Regions from separate parts of the Pseudomonas sp. JL23 genome, predicted to be linked through region 3. Evidence: predicted binding sites of a transcription regulator. Region 3 holds the regulator's gene; each other region holds the start of a gene.

Region 1 (5,149 bases), 3.0 Mb from region 3:
TCAGTCCAGAACGCCTCTCTAAATTTGTCGAAACGGGAGAAGTTTCTTCCTCGTAGTTTTTCAGCAATGTTGGATGGGATATAAGCGCCTTTTTCATGTGTTAAGTTATCTGACCATTTTCCTGATATGTTTTTCCCTTGGCCGCTTGCCTTTCCAGGCAAGTACCGTGGGCTCTTGAACATTACATACTGCGCTTCCAGCCCGGAGTCATCCGGAAAGATCAGGATGTAATCGTCCAGAAACTCAGGGTCGGCTTCCGGATATATCTCTAATTCCGGTGAAGCAGGGGTCGCCGGAAAACCGGGGGTACCTGGATGTTCGGGTGGTGTAGCCGGTGAGTGTGTAGAGCTGTTACCCGGATGAACGATTGGAGTCCAGATCAGCGCAGGTTGATCTTCGCCGTCGCGAGTAAATTCATAGATATTGTTCTGGGTATTATGTAGGACGTTTCGTACGCGAACTTCGCCTGGTACATTGACTCCATCGGTGCGTAGCCACTGGGGCGGTGATTCGGCGGTTGTGTCGAATCGCAAACGATGGGGGGCATTGATGGTGCCTTTGGTATTTGCCAGCTCACGCAGATGGGTGACGTTTGTCAGGCCCAATTGTGTCAACGGCATGGTCTTAGCTGCAGCTGGACGTTCACCGTTACCCAGGCCGGAAGGGAATCCCATGCCGACTGCGAACGCAGCGACCTGCGGGCCAAGGTGTTTAACCAGAGCCGCTGCCTTGAGTACGTCGGATATACGTTGATCCAGTCGGCCTGCCTCTGCCGCGTTCTTTGGCGCTGTCGCAGGCGCAGCGATGGCTGCCTTGATTGCTGCGTTTACCTGGGAAGTGGTCTCTGTTTTTATTGCTGTTTCTTTAACTTGTTGTTCGGCGCGCTGTCGTGCTGCTTCGGCTTTATGGCTCGCCTCCATTGCTTGTTGTCGTGCATCCGCCTGGCGTTGGGCTGCCTCTCTCTCTGCTTCAGCTTTATTGATTTTTGCTATGGCATCGCCAAGCGTATTGGAATGTTGATTGAGAATATGGATCTTTGCGTCAAGAATCTGAATCGATTTTGCAGCTCGATAAGCTTCGTCCCATTCGTAAAAATTATTGGCTATCTCGCCTTGATCCCAGGTACGGTTATAGAAAAAGTCTCTGGAGAGCAGGGTGACTGGTTTACCTAATGGGTTTGCACCAAAACTTTTCGTGAAAATTTTCGTGTTGTTCTGGATGTCTAGCCTTTTTCTATTTATAAGGTCGTCAATTGCTTTTTTGTTTTCCGCATTGTCTCCTCCGCTGACAGCGGCTATTTCTTTTTCGACAATGTGATGGAGGTTGGCAAGAGCCCATTCTGCTTCTCTATCGGCAGCAGCTGTTAACTCTGCTATTTCCGTATCCGCAGCAAATATCAACGTATTGGGTTCGCCGAAAGTTGGATGGAACCCATCCTTTGGACCGTTGCGTCCTGTAGACCAGCGAATGGTTGATTTACCTGTATATTCCTCAGGGCGGCTGGGTTTTCTGTTTCCCGAGCCGCCTCTTCCTGTCGTGCCGCTCCCCTCTCCCCTTACCTCGTTGGGGTCATAGGTAACCGGAATATTAAGTTCGCCGTTTTCATCGAATCGACTTCCGTTCTTGCTCATACAAAGCTTCCTTGTGAATGTATGAGCTGCAAGTAACAGTATTTATGCGATTAAAGTGATATATATCTAACGCAAAATAATTTATTTGCGACGTATATGGGGGTGGCTGCGGAATACTTATGTGCTTTGGCTGCGACGCTCAGACTTGTGAGAAGAACAAAAGGGCAATCAAGGGAGGCGCTCGAAGCAGGTACGCACTCCAACCGGGTGCACATTTTGTCGAGCGCGATTTTTTTCTGAACCGGTCTTGGCCAAAGAGGCGCGTTGCGGGCTGAAGTCTGGTCCCGCATTCGCAGACCTTCGTTTACCGCGCAGAGCTGCATGTCAGAGAGCGCCTGCAGGCCCTCTCTATTGTGTCGCCATTCGCCCATGCTACCGATGCGCTTCGCACAGCGTGTAATGTTGCCTATTCTCCATCTTAATGGGCTACAACTAACGACTCATGGCGCCGTGCCGGTATCTGACGTTTAATCCGTACAAATAACGATAAAACAGAGGGAGTGAGGCATATGGCAAACGGATCGTTGCTGGGGTCGCTGCCCGTGCCGGGCGAGTCCGGCGATGGGGCTGGCAGTGCCCGTGCCCTGGGTTGGCTAATGCCCGTCGTGCAGACTCTAGTGCTGTGCTTGGTGCTGGTGGCCGTGGTTCTATGGGGGCTGTCTCTCTATCTGGCAGTGCCGATCGTGCTCGTGGCGGTCTGGTTGCCGCGGGTTTTCGCGGCGCGTCCGGCCGCTGTCGACAGGCAGGCGGATGACGGCGGTATTGCCCGCCTGACCCGGGATTTGTCCTACACCACCAGTCATAACGCGCTATCCGCCGCCGGGGTGGCGTTTTCCGTGCGGCAGCTGGCTGGCAAGGTGCAGTCCCAGCTTGATGCGGCAGAGAAGATCGTCAGCAGCGCCGATGCCATGATCGCTACCGAGCATCAGACCTCGCTGCTCAGTCAGCAGGCGCTGTCTGCGGCCACGGAGGCAAGGCACAGCAGCGCTGCCGGTAGCGGCGTGCTGGCCGAGTCCATTGAGCGCATGCGCATGTTGAGCAAGCGTGCGGTGGGCAGTCGCGAGCTGATCGAGGCCCTGAGCCAGCGCAGTGAAGAGATCCAGCGCGTGACCCTGGTGATCCAGTCCATCGCCAGTCAGACCAATCTGTTGGCCTTGAACGCGGCCATTGAAGCCGCCCGTGCCGGTGAGCATGGGCGCGGGTTTGCGGTAGTCGCCGATGAGGTTCGTGGACTGGCGGCGCGAACCGCCAGTGCGACCGAGGAGGTCGGGCAGATGGTCGCCGATATCCAACTGCGCACGGGGCAGGTGGTGGAGCAGATTCGTCAGCTGTCCAGCGATCTGGACAGCGGTCTTGAGCAAGTCGAACACACCGGCGCGCAGCTGGAAAATATCGCCCGCCTGGCCGCTGGCGTAGAGAGTGAGGTCAGTGAGATCGCCCTGGGCGCGCAGACCAATCAGGAGCAACTCGCCAGTCTTTTCGTCGCGGTGCAGCAGATGCGCAGCGACCTGGCTATCAGCGACGAGCAGACTCGTCATCTGGCCAAGACCGCCGTGCAGATGGAAGGACAGGCGGAAACCATCAGCGAGCGCCTGGCCGAGGTGGGCCTGGACGATTATCACCAGCGTATCTACGACCTGGCCCGGGAAGGGGTGGCGCAGATTGCTGCCAGGTTCGAGCAGGATATCGATCAGGGCCGGGTCAGCCTGGAAGACCTGTTCGACCGCAGCTACCAGCCAATCGCCAAGACGGTGCCAGCCAAGTATCAGACCCGCTTTGATCGTTATACCGATCAGGTCCTCCCGGCGATCCAGGAGCCCCTGCTGCCACGCCATGAGGGGCTGGTCTTTGCCATCGCCTGTACGCCTCAAGGCTATGTGCCCACCCATAACAATGCTTTTGCCGAAGCGCCAACGGGGGATCCTGCAGTGGATATGGTGCGCAGCCGCAGCAAGCGCAAATTCGACGACCGCACCGGCATTCGCTGCGGCAGCCATCAGAAGCCCGTGCTGTTGCAGACCTACACCCGTGATACAGGAGAGCTGATGCATGACCTGTCGGTGCCTATCATGATCAAGGGGCGGCATTGGGGCGGTTTGCGTATGGGTTATAAGCCCGAGGGAGCGGCCACCGCCAAGCGCTGAACAGCCACTAAGCGGCAATCCGGCCCTGTTCGCGATTATTTCGCGAGCGGGGCTTTTCTTTTTATGGAAAACGGGATTAGGTGCATTGGTTGCGGAAATTAATGCTGCATTTGAATTGTTTATTTACGTTGAACGCTTTTTTGTTTTTTATAAGTTTTACCTTGGTTTGATGTAGGAGCTTTCTGATATGTAAGGTTTCTACTTGACGTTCTTTTGCTGTGTATCAATATATTAAACTTAATAAGGATTTTGATGTTGGCGGCGAGCTTCATCGTCGCGCACAAAAGGGAAGCAATCATGGAAAGTACAAGGAAAGTACAGGTGACAGGGGCTTCGTCAGCCGCTATCGCATCGGCGGTGGTCGTGCGCGTCGGCTTGTTTTTTGACGGCACGGGAAACAATCGGGTCAATAGTCGTATTGGTGCCGATTGCCGCGCCATGGCTGAAGTCAATGAGTACGAGCATATTATTGAGTGTCGGGGCTGTCGCGATAATCCCCTCAGCAGTTATGCCACTGCGCTGAGCAATATAGCCTGGTTGTTTGAATTATATCCGGACCGGCCGAAAGCCGTTCAGCAAGCGGGGCAGTTAAATGTGTATTGGCCTGTTTATATCAGCGGCGTCGGAACAACTTCCAAAGGCGGTGATTCGTTATGGCCGGGGCAGAGTTTTGGCCGGGGTTCTACAGGAGTGGTCGCCAAGGCAGAACAGGCAATCAGAAAGCTCGGTCGCTGTCTGGACGCGTTCAGGACGCATAACCCGGATTGCTGCATCGCACGTCTTGAACTGGACCTGTTCGGCTTCAGTCGCGGTGCGGCCTCGGCGCGGCATTTTGCCAATGAAGTGCTGAAACGGGATAAGGGTGGGCTGGATCCACTGTTCAACCGTTACGCCAGCGCATTCAGTGAGGGCTTCGCCTGGGGTGATGACGCTGTGCAGCTCAAGGTCATCGGGCTGTTCGACACCGTCGCTGCGGTCGCCGGTCTGCTGGACATGGGCAATGTGCGGGACTCCACGAACAGTCAGGTCAACCTGTATCTGCCGCCGGGCTGTGCACAGCAGGTTTTGCATCTGGTGGCGCGGGATGAGCAGCGGCGCAATTTCGCCCTCAACAGTATTGCCCCGCAATGGCCTCGGGAGATCCTGCTGCCTGGGGTGCACTCGGATATTGGCGGGGGTTATCACCCGCAGATCAGGGAAAAGGTTCTGGTGACCCGTCCCCGACGTTGTGTGGTCAGCTGTGGCACGCCCAAAGAGTCGACATCTGCCTGGATTCAGGCCCAGGCAGATCTGCAGGCACTGGATGCCGGGCAATGGCTGGACCCTGAAGATCCGCTGGCTTCGTTGCAGGTAGAGTGTGCCGAAGAGGAGACG
Region 2 (5,149 bases), 3.0 Mb from region 3:
CGCCAGGCGATCCGATGTGGGGAAGGGCGAGGGGATTTGCAGGTCGGTCAAGGGAATCGGCAGTGCGCCGGTTTCGATGACCACTGCCGACAGGCCGAGGATCGGCTGGATTAATAGAAAGGCATACAGCGCATAGTGGGTCAGGGTGGCAGCCCGGCGCAGGGAGGTTTGCAGTGGCGGGCTAATGGGCGGCGGCGTATGTCGACGCCGCTCTGCTACACGAAAAAAAGCCATGCCCAACACAAACAGGCCGGTCCAGAAGTGGCTATGCACGACAAAGGCCCGCACGGGGGATGATTTGCCAAACTCGACGCGGCTGAGGATCAGGCCATAGGCCAGTACGACCAGCGCCGCCATGCTCCAATGGAACCAGCGGGCTTTGGCACTGTAGCGGTGCGCCGAAGATGTGCTCACAAATCGGATGTCCTGATCAGGTAACGAAAAGTGCCGGTTTTTCAGGCACGTAACGGGCGAAGCAATCCCCATGCCGTTTATTTGCTTCTGGCATGAGGCTGAAGTCTTCAATATATCGGCAGTATTTGTACAGATATTAGTTCGCATTATAAGAATTGTATAATCATGGCCGTTTGATATTTTTTAATTATGCGCCACTTGGGTGGTATTCATCTTTGACGTGGTCTTTCAGGTTGACATGTATAGTTATGGGTTGCATTGTTATATGCCTGACTAGTTGGCAGTGTGTCACTGTTAGAATAAAAATTCGCGCTCAATAATCCAGCTTGTCGTCTGGGCGTTACATTCAATCGAGTGGAACAGCCATCATGAGTTTTCTGAATCTTGTCCTTCGGGTACTTTCATTGCGCGTGGCCCTGTCTGCGCGCAGCCCGCCTCTATAAAGGCTGTGTTGAAAAAAAATAATGATAATGATTCTTATAATGGATGCTTGTCCGTCGTAGCATCGAGGAAGATTCGTGGACAAAAAGAAACTTCTTATCATTGGCACTGGAAAGTTGGGGCGGCAGATTCTACAAATACTGGCCCCGCGCAATGTATTTGTCTTCTATGTCGCCACCCGTGAACTGGAGAGCGCAAACCGTATATGCAATCTGATCCGCCAGGGCTGCCTGCATATAGGTGTTAATTGTGCGTTACACCCAATTGCCCTTGAGCTTGGCCTCCGTCAGATCGACGAGAGTGCTGCGGTAATCGCCCGTATCAGGCCTGACATTATTTTGAATTGCGCCTCTCTGCAGCCGTGGCACTGGTTGCGGGATCTGCCTGCGCCTCTGCAAGCGGCCCTTGGCGATGCGCAATCAGGACCATGGCTGCCCATGCACCTGGCCCCCGCCTATGACCTGATGCGCGCAGTGGTGAGTTCGGGTGTCAAAGCACTGACCGTCAATGCGGCATACCCCGATGTGGTCAATATGGTGCTGGATAAGGTGGGGCTGGCGCCGGATGTCGGGGTGGGGAATATCGCCAACCTGATACCGGCCATGCGCCTGTCGATTGCCCGGTTGGCGCTGTGTGACAGCCAGCAGGTGCAGGTCAAGCTGGCAGCCCAGCATTTCCTTAGCCTTCAACTGGCCCGGATGGGCGTGCCGGCACAGGCGCATTACCGTCTGGCTTATCGAATCGATGGCAAGGACTGCACGGGAGCGTTCGACGACGCGCTGATCTTTAATGGCGTCTGCACGCATTTTCGCAGTCTGGACGATCAATTCCTGACGGCGGCTTCTGCGGTGAGCGTGATAGAAAACCTGTTCTCCCTGAATGAGGCAGAGACTCATGCGCCGGGACCTCACGGCTTGCCGGGCGGTTATCCGGTGCGCATCGGCATGGGCCAGGTGTTGTTGTCATTGCCTTACGGGGTGTCGCGTAGCGATGCGATCAGCGTCAATCAACTGGGCCAGCGTCAGGACGGCATTCGTGAGGTGCATGCCGATGGTCGCGTGTCGTTCGAAAGCAAGCAGATGGCGATCATGGAAAGCCTGCTGGGCTATTCCGCGCAGTGTCTACACCTGACCGATGTGCATGGCTGGGCCGAAGAGCTGGGGCGCAAATATCAGGCACTGATCTACCAGAGCCGGGTCTGAAGCCCGCCGGTGCAGCGAGCTTCAGCCGTCTCGATCATTTTTGGGCAAAGATTCGCACCGCATCCACGGCATTGTTGGTGCCCTGGCTGATTTGCACGATCACGGAGCCTGCCTGGTCTGCCAGGCCAACACCTTTGGTCGCACTGTTGCGGGTGTTGTCCATGCTGTCGATGGCCTGCTGCGTCTCGCTCTGGATCTTGCCGATCATTTCCGAGATCTCGGCTGTCGAGCGACTGGTGCGTCCGGCCAATTGGCGTACTTCGTCTGCGACTACGGCAAAGCCTCGGCCCTGATCACCGGCGCGGGCAGCCTCGATAGCCGCGTTGAGGGCCAGCAGGTTGGTCTGTTCAGCGATACTGCGAATGGTATTGACGATGGCGGTGATCTGCTCGGAGCGCGAACCCAGTTGGGCGATGATGCGCGATGAGTCTTCGATGTTGGAAGAGATCTGGCGCATCTCGCTGGCGGCCTGTTGAATCACTTCGGTGCCTTGCTCGGTGACTTTCTGGGTCTCCACGGAAATATGGTAGGCCTGCGCCGCGCTGTGGCTGTCCTGCTCGTGTTTTTCGACCCGCGAGGTGATATCGGAAGCAAACTTGATGATTTTGCTTAACTTGCCATTGGCGTCATACACCGGGTTATAAGTCGCCTCGAGCCAGAGTGTCTGGCCGTTGCGAGCAGTGCGCTTGAATTGCCCACTAAAGAACTCGCCCTTATTCAGACGGCGCCAAAAGTCTGCGTATTCGGAGCTGTTGGATACTTCAGGCGGGCAGAGCTGACGGTGGTTCTTGCCGATCAACTCTGCTGCGCTATAACCGACTAACTGCAACAGATTCTTGTTGGCGGACAAAATGCGTCCTTCCAGGTCGAACTCAATGACGGCCATGGCGCGGTCAATGGCTTCCAGTTTGCTCCTGGCGTACTGCTCGGCTTCGATACGCGCGGTGACATCCAGGGCGTACTTGACCACCTTGAGCACCTTCCCGGATTCATCCTTGACCGGGTTGTAGGTTGCTTCGAGCCAGACGGTGTGGCCGTCTGCAGCGACCCGACGAAAGGTCTCGGAGACAAAATCACCAGCACGCAGGCGCGACCAGAACTGTTTATAAGCTGTGCTTTGGGCTTCTTCAGCAGAGCAGAACATGCGGTGTTCGCGGCCAATCACATCTTCACGGCGGTAGCGCATGGCGGCCAGGAAGTTATCGTTGGCACTGAGTACGACTCCGTTGAGATCGAACTCAATGGTGGCCATCGAGCGATTGATCGCGTGCAGCAAGCCGGCTTGCTGATCGATGGTCTGTTGGAGTACGGCCAACTCTTTCTTGGAAGATGTGAATAACATGATGGCGGCCCGATAAATAATGGGAATAAGAGGGTGTCCAGCTTAATGGCCGATCAACGGTCGACCTCAGGCTTCTCCTTATGCCATGTTGCCATCATAGGGTGCAGGCTAGAGTTTTGTACAACTAATTGTAGATAGTATTTTAGTTGTAACAGCGGTCCATTCCTTTGGGTGGGTTGGGAAGAATCATTCTCGGTAACATCCGGGAAACGCCCGATTTTACGCCCTTTGTGGCGGAAACTTGGCGTCAATATAGTCGGCGATCGAAGGGGTTGGGTCAACAGGGTTTGTAGTGGTTTTGTATAGGATCTGTATAGGAATTATTATGGCTTTTAGCTGTCGCCCTTAAAGGGCTGTATCTATGTATTCTTCCAGCCCGATTCAAGCAACGACAGGGAGTAAACCATGCGCATTGGATTAGTCGGGTACGGCAAGGGCGGACGGTTTTTTCATGCCCCTTTGATCGCCAGCCTGCCGGACGCGACCTTTGTCGGCGTAGTGACACGCTCCGTCGAGCGCCGCCGGGAACTGCTGGCGGATCACCCCGGGGCAGCGGCCTTTGACAGCCTCGCGGAACTTGCCGCAGCCGGTGTCGAGGCGGTGGCTATTTCCACTCCGCTGGCGACGCGGCGGGCTTTGATTCTCGAGGCGATCGAGCTTGGCCTGGCTGTAGTCAGTGATAAGCCTTTCAGTGCCGACGCTGCTCAGGCCCAGGAGCTGCTGGAGGCGGCTGAACGGCGCGGGGTGTTACTCAGCGTCTATCAGAACCGCCGCTGGGACTCGGATTTTCTTACCCTGCGCAAACTGTTGGCCGACAGCGTCCTGGGCGTTATCAGTCGCTTCGAGTCGAGCATAGAGCGTTATTCGCCGCGCTCCGTAGGCAAGCTGGCCGGAGGCGGGGTCCTGCTTGATCTGGGCAGCCATCTGGTGGATCAGGCCCTGCAATTGTTCGGTCCTGTCGCCAGGGTGTACGCCGAGTTGCAATACGCCAGCCCGCAACAAAGCGTCGATCACGGCTTCTTTATAGCCTTGACTCACCGCAATGGCGTTGTTTCGCATCTGTCGGGCAGTTGCCTGCAGAACACACCCAGGCCGCGCTTTCGCCTTAGCGGCAGTGAGGGCTGTTACAGCATTCATGGCCTGGACGGTCAGGAAGCTGCCGTATTGGCAGGTCTGACGCCAAAATCCGAGGGCGAAGGCTGGGGCGTCGAAGCCGAAGACTGCTGGGGATGGCTTGCGCAGGGCGAGCGGCGCGAACGGGTTCCCTCGCAGCGGGGTGAGTGGTTGTCCTTCTATATAGCATTCCAGCGGGCTTTGGCCGGGCAGAGCGGCAATCCGGTAACGGCTGCGCAAGTCCTGGCGAATGCGCAGGTGTTGGACGCGGCGCGCCTGAGTGCGCTGGAAGGGCGGGTGGTGGTTTTGTAGGCGCGATATGTTTGAATTCTGGCAAAGGCTTTACCTTTGTGGGCATGGATGCTTATATTCAAGGTTGTCATCAGAAGCCTGAGCAGTCTTCGGAGCAGACAAACATCCCAAAGGGGCCGATTTCGGCCCTTTTTGTGTTTTTATCACCTGGCTGGAACCGAACGCCATGGATGCCCTCAAAGCCCCGCGCTGCAAGGCTTTTGCGTCCAATCGCGTCAATTAGGTTGCCGATGACACAAGCCGGCCTTAGACTGCCGCCCCTCGTAAATTGAGTGCCAGGTGGCGCTTGGAGACTGTGGCGCTTTTACGGCAACGACGAGCCGCT
Region 3 (5,149 bases):
GCCGCGTCAGGCCTGGCGCCTGCTGCTGGCGCATTTGGCGCGGATGATCGTGGTGCCGGAAATCGAACCTCTGGAAGAGGCGGGCGTGATTGCCATGGTCGGTCCTGCCGGCATGGGCAAGACCACTACGCTGGCCAAGCTGGCGGCGCGTTACGTGCTCAAGTACGGCGCGCAGAACATCGCTCTGGTGAGCATGGACAGTTTCCGTATCGGCGCCCAGGAGCAGCTCAAGACCCTGGGCCGCATTCTCAATGTGCCGGTGACCCACGTCGATCCGGGCCAGTCCCTGGCTCAGGCGCTGGAGCCGCTGCTGCGCAAGCGCGTGGTGCTGATCGATACCGCCGGCCTGCAGGCCAGCGACCCGGCCCTGCGTCTGCAACTGGAAAGCCTGGCCGGTCGCGGCATCAAGGCACGCAATTATCTGGTCCTGGCCACTACCAGCCAGAAGCAGGTGCTGACCGCCGCCTATCACAGCTACAAGCGCTGTGGCCTGGCCGGTTGCATCCTGACCAAACTCGACGAGACCGCAAGCCTTGGCGAAGTGCTGAGCCTTGCGATCAGTCACGAACTTCCCGTGGCCTATCTTACCGATGGGCCGCGTATACCAGACGATCTGCATCTGCCCCGTCGGCACCAGTTGGTGACCCGTGCGGTGAATGTGCAGATGCAGGAAGAGCCTAGCGAGGAAGCGATGGCTGACATGTTTGCCGATCTGTATCACAACCCCAGCAAGAGAGTGGGCTGAGTGAGGCAATACACAGGAATGTATCTGCATCGATGGTCTGCCAGGCACTGTTCTTCGTTGAACGTGCAGCCCGCAATGTGGCTTCGGTCTAAGCAAGACAAGGTAAAGAGATAACATGGGCAGCATGCATCCCGTACAGGTGATCGCGGTGACCGGCGGCAAGGGTGGCGTCGGTAAGACTAACGTGTCAGTGAACCTTTCACTGGCCTTGGCTGAGCTCGGCCGGCGCGTCATGTTGCTGGATGCCGACCTTGGCCTGGCGAACGTCGATGTACTGCTGGGCCTGACGCCCAAACGTACGCTTGCCGATGTCATCGAAGGCCGTTGTGAGCTGCGCGACGTGCTCTTGCAGGGTCCGGGCGGCATTCGCATCGTGCCGGCCGCCTCCGGCACTCAGAGCATGGTTCACCTGTCGCCAGCGCAACATGCCGGCCTGATCCAGGCGTTCAGCGATATCGGCGACAACCTGGACGTGCTGGTGATCGACACCGCCGCCGGGATCGGCGAATCGGTGGTCAGCTTCGTGCGCGCAGCTCAGGAAGTACTGCTGGTGGTGTGTGACGAGCCCACGTCCATCACCGATGCCTACGCCCTGATCAAGCTACTCAATCGCGACTACGGCATGAATCGTTTCCGGGTCCTGGCCAACATGGCTCAGAGCCCACAGGAAGGGCGCAACCTGTTTGCCAAGCTGACCAAGGTGACTGACCGTTTTCTTGACGTAGCCCTGCAATATGTCGGTGCCGTGCCCTACGATGAATGTGTGCGCAAGGCTGTGCAGAAGCAGCGCGCCGTTTATGAGGCTTTCCCGCGCTCCAAATGTGCACTGGCGTTCAAGGCCATTGCCCAGAAGGTCGATACCTGGCCGTTGCCCGCCAACCCTCGTGGGCACCTGGAGTTCTTCGTCGAACGCCTTGTCCATCAGACCAGCGCGGGACCGGTTCAATGACAGCGAGTGGCTATCGTATGTACAGCAAGGCATCCAAGGATTCGCAGTATGAGCTGATCGAGCGCTATGCCCCTCTGGTCAAGCGTATTGCCTATCACTTGCTGGCCCGTCTGCCTGCCAGCGTTCAGGTCGAGGACCTGATCCAGGCCGGCATGATCGGCCTGCTGGAAGTGTCGACCAAGTACGACTCCACCAAGGGTGCCAGTTTCGAGACGTATGCGGGCATTCGCATCCGTGGTGCCATGCTCGACGAAGTGCGCAAAGGGGACTGGGCACCGCGCTCGGTACACCGAAATACACGCATGGTCAGTGACGCAATTCGCTCAATTGAAGCGAAAACCGGTCGTGACGCTAAAGATCACGAGGTTGCTGCCGAACTCCAATTGAGTCTCGATGATTATTACGGGATTTTGAATGATACCTTGGGCAGTCGCCTGTTCAGTTTCGACGACCTGTTACAGGACGGCGGTGAACATGAGGGGCTGCACGAGGACGGCGCAAGTGGATCACTTGAACCGTCGCGCGATCTGGAAGACGAGCGTTTCCAGGCCGCGTTGGCAGACGCAATTGCCAACTTGCCGGAGCGTGAGCGGCTGGTGTTGGCGCTGTACTATGACGAGGAGCTGAACCTCAAGGAAATCGGTGAGGTTCTGGGGGTCAGCGAATCGCGTGTCAGCCAGTTACACAGTCAGTGCGCAGCTCGTTTGCGAGGGCGTTTGGGGGAGTGGCGAGCGCGCTGACAGATCTCTGGCGAGGCCTTGGGTGTCGTCGAATCTGTGGGTCGGCTGTGCAAAGCGTTGCGTGGTAAGAAGATAGAAAGACAGGAGTGGGTCGCGGGGGACCTTCAAATGTAGTTGCCCTTGGGCTCGACACCTGTTATTTGCCAAGCCCGTCGTCGTTTAGTGCAGCCGGTGAGCTGTGCCGGTATTAGATTTAACAGCGCGTTCAGGTACTGAATGCGTTAAAGACTGCTTGGAGGTCGAATTGGACAAGAACATGAAAATCCTCATCGTTGATGACTTTTCAACGATGCGGCGGATCATTAAAAACCTGTTGCGTGATCTGGGGTTCACCAACACGTCTGAAGCAGACGATGGGGTAACAGCCCTGCCGATGCTGCAAAGTGGCGCCTTTGACTTTCTCGTGACCGACTGGAACATGCCTGGCATGTCCGGTATCGATCTGCTGCGCCAGGTGCGTGCCGATGAACGCCTGCGTCACTTGCCGGTGTTGATGGTCACTGCCGAAGCCAAGCGGGAACAGATTATCGAGGCCGCACAGGCCGGTGTGAACGGTTATGTGGTCAAGCCGTTTACTGCTCAGGTGCTGAAAGAAAAGATCGAAAAAATCTTTGAGCGCGTAAATAGCTGATGTAGGCCGCGAGGGCGCTATGGAGCACAAAGATTCGTCAATGGGCGACTTCGAGTCGACCCTGAAGAAACATGCTAAGGAGTTGGTGAGCAGCCTTGAAAAAGGCCGGTTCGGCGACGCCGTGCAACTTATCCATGAGCTTAACCAGACCCGAGACCGCGGCCTGTATCAGGAAGTCGGCAAACTGACCCGTGAGCTGCACAGTGCGATTGTCAATTTTCAGATTGACCCGCACATGCCGCAAGCCGAGGAAGTGTCTCAGATCACTGATGCCACCGAACGCCTGTCATATGTTGTTCGGCTGACGGAAGGCGCGGCCAATCGCACCATGGATCTGGTGGAGCAAAGCACACCGCTGATGCATGGCCTCAGCAGCGATGCCAAGGAATTGAGCAAGGACTGGGGACGCTTCATGCGCCGGGAAGTCGGTGCCGAAGAGTTTCGCGAGTTGGCACGCAAAGTGGACGGTTTTCTGTCGCGCAGCGAGAAGGAAACAACACTGGTCGCCGCTCATCTCAATGACATTCTGCTGGCCCAGGATTACCAGGACCTCACCGGTCAGGTGATCAAACGGGTCACGCAGTTGGTCACGGAAGTTGAAAGCAACTTGCTCAAACTGGTGCTGATGGCCAGTCAGGTCGATCGTTTCGCGGGCATACAACACGACGAAGAAGCGATCCGCGCAGAAAATGATCCAGAAAAACATCTGTCCCAGGGTGAAGGTCCGCAGATTCATGCCGATAAGCGTGAAGACGTTGTATCGGGACAGGACGATGTAGACGATCTGCTATCGAGCCTGGGCTTCTAGGTCTGTTGACGGTTAATTTTAGGGAGCACCCCAATGAGCTTCGGCGCCGATGAAGAGATCCTTCAGGATTTTCTGGTAGAGGCCGGCGAGATTCTGGAGCAGTTGTCTGAACAATTGGTCGAGCTGGAAAGCCGACCGGATGACGCAGACCTGCTCAATGCAATTTTTCGCGGTTTTCACACTGTAAAAGGGGGCGCCGGCTTCCTCCAGCTCCATGAGCTGGTGGAGTGCTGCCACATCGCCGAGAACGTCTTCGACATCCTGCGCAAGGGTGAGCGTCGCGTCGACTCGGAATTGATGGACGTGGTCCTTGAGGCACTCGATGCGGTGAACGGCATGTTCAGTCAGGTGCGTGAGCGCACGGACGTCACGCCTGCCACCCCTGAGCTGCTGGCTGCCCTGGCTCGCCTGGCGGAACCGGCTTCGGCGGACGTTGCTGCAGAACCGGAACCGGTTGCGGCGGCGCCAGTGGTTGAAGAGGCTCCCGTCGAGGCTGCTTCCGACGAAATTACCGATCATGAATTCGAGCAACTGCTCGACTCTCTCGATGCGGCCAAGGCTGCAGCGGCAGCTCCTGCCGCGCCTGTAGCGGCGGCTCCGGCTGCGGCTGGCAGTGACGAGATCACCGACAGCGAATTCGAATCCCTGCTCGACCAGTTGCACGGCAAGGGCCAGTTCGCCCCGGATGCGGTGTCTGCCGCCCCGGTTGCAGCCAAGCCTGCAGCACCGGCTGCCGGTGCCCCCGAGTCGGGTGATATTACCGACGAAGAATTCGAAGCCTTGCTTGATCAGCTGCACGGCAAGGGTTCCTTTGATGCCGCAGCGCCAGCACCACCCGTAGTCGCCGCCGCACCCGCTGCGACTGCCCCTGCTGCTGGCGGCAAGGCCAGTGATGAAATCACTGACCATGAATTCGAAAACCTGCTCGACGAACTGCACGGCAAGGGCAAGTTCGAGCCTGCTGCGGTAGCCGCGCCAGCAGCGGTGGCCAAGCCGGCCGCCGCTGCAGCCGCTCCTGCTGCCAAACCGGCTCCGGCCGCCTCGCCAGCAGCCGCTGCCAAGGCAGAACCGGCCAAGGCTGCCGCACCTGCTGCAGCTCCAGCACCTGCCCGCGCGCCTGCCGCTGCTGCGGCTCCGCCACCAGAAAAACCGGCGACGGAAGCCGAGACCACGGTACGGGTTGATACAGCCCGTCTCGACGAAATCATGAACATGGTCGGCGAGCTGGTACTGGTGCGTAACCGCCTGGTGCGTCTGGGGCTCAACAGCGGCGACG

Evidence for each region. Region 3 encodes FliA, which starts transcription of late flagellar genes. Its sites were predicted from a motif close to CTAAAGTTTNNNNNNNNNNNGCCGNTAA; they were not measured.
Region 1: a site for FliA is predicted at 2,064-2,091, ahead of AC1Z24_RS22985 (methyl-accepting chemotaxis protein). Genes of this name have one in related genera too.
Region 2: a site for FliA is predicted at 3,442-3,469, ahead of AC1Z24_RS23020 (methyl-accepting chemotaxis protein). Genes of this name have one in related genera too.

What each region holds. Positions count from the first base shown of each region.
Region 1 covers NZ_CM167795.1:4,972,782-4,977,930, reverse strand. Annotated here, with positions in the region: gene AC1Z24_RS22990 (S-type pyocin domain-containing protein) at 1-1,631, opposite strand, end outside; gene AC1Z24_RS22985 (methyl-accepting chemotaxis protein) at 2,141-3,775, shown strand; gene AC1Z24_RS22980 (T6SS phospholipase effector Tle1-like catalytic domain-containing protein) at 4,073-5,149, shown strand, end outside.
Region 2 covers NZ_CM167795.1:4,980,162-4,985,310, reverse strand. Annotated here, with positions in the region: gene AC1Z24_RS23030 (cytochrome b) at 1-357, opposite strand, end outside; gene AC1Z24_RS23025 (hypothetical protein) at 1,293-2,057, shown strand; gene AC1Z24_RS23020 (methyl-accepting chemotaxis protein) at 2,092-3,399, opposite strand; gene AC1Z24_RS23015 (Gfo/Idh/MocA family protein) at 3,805-4,824, shown strand.
Region 3 covers NZ_CM167795.1:1,997,239-2,002,387, forward strand. Annotated here, with positions in the region: gene flhF (flagellar biosynthesis GTPase FlhF) at 1-745, shown strand, start outside; gene fleN (flagellar synthesis regulator FleN) at 861-1,694, shown strand; gene fliA (RNA polymerase sigma factor FliA) at 1,691-2,434, shown strand; gene AC1Z24_RS09375 (chemotaxis response regulator CheY) at 2,691-3,065, shown strand; gene AC1Z24_RS09380 (protein phosphatase CheZ) at 3,085-3,873, shown strand; gene AC1Z24_RS09385 (chemotaxis protein CheA) at 3,907-5,149, shown strand, end outside.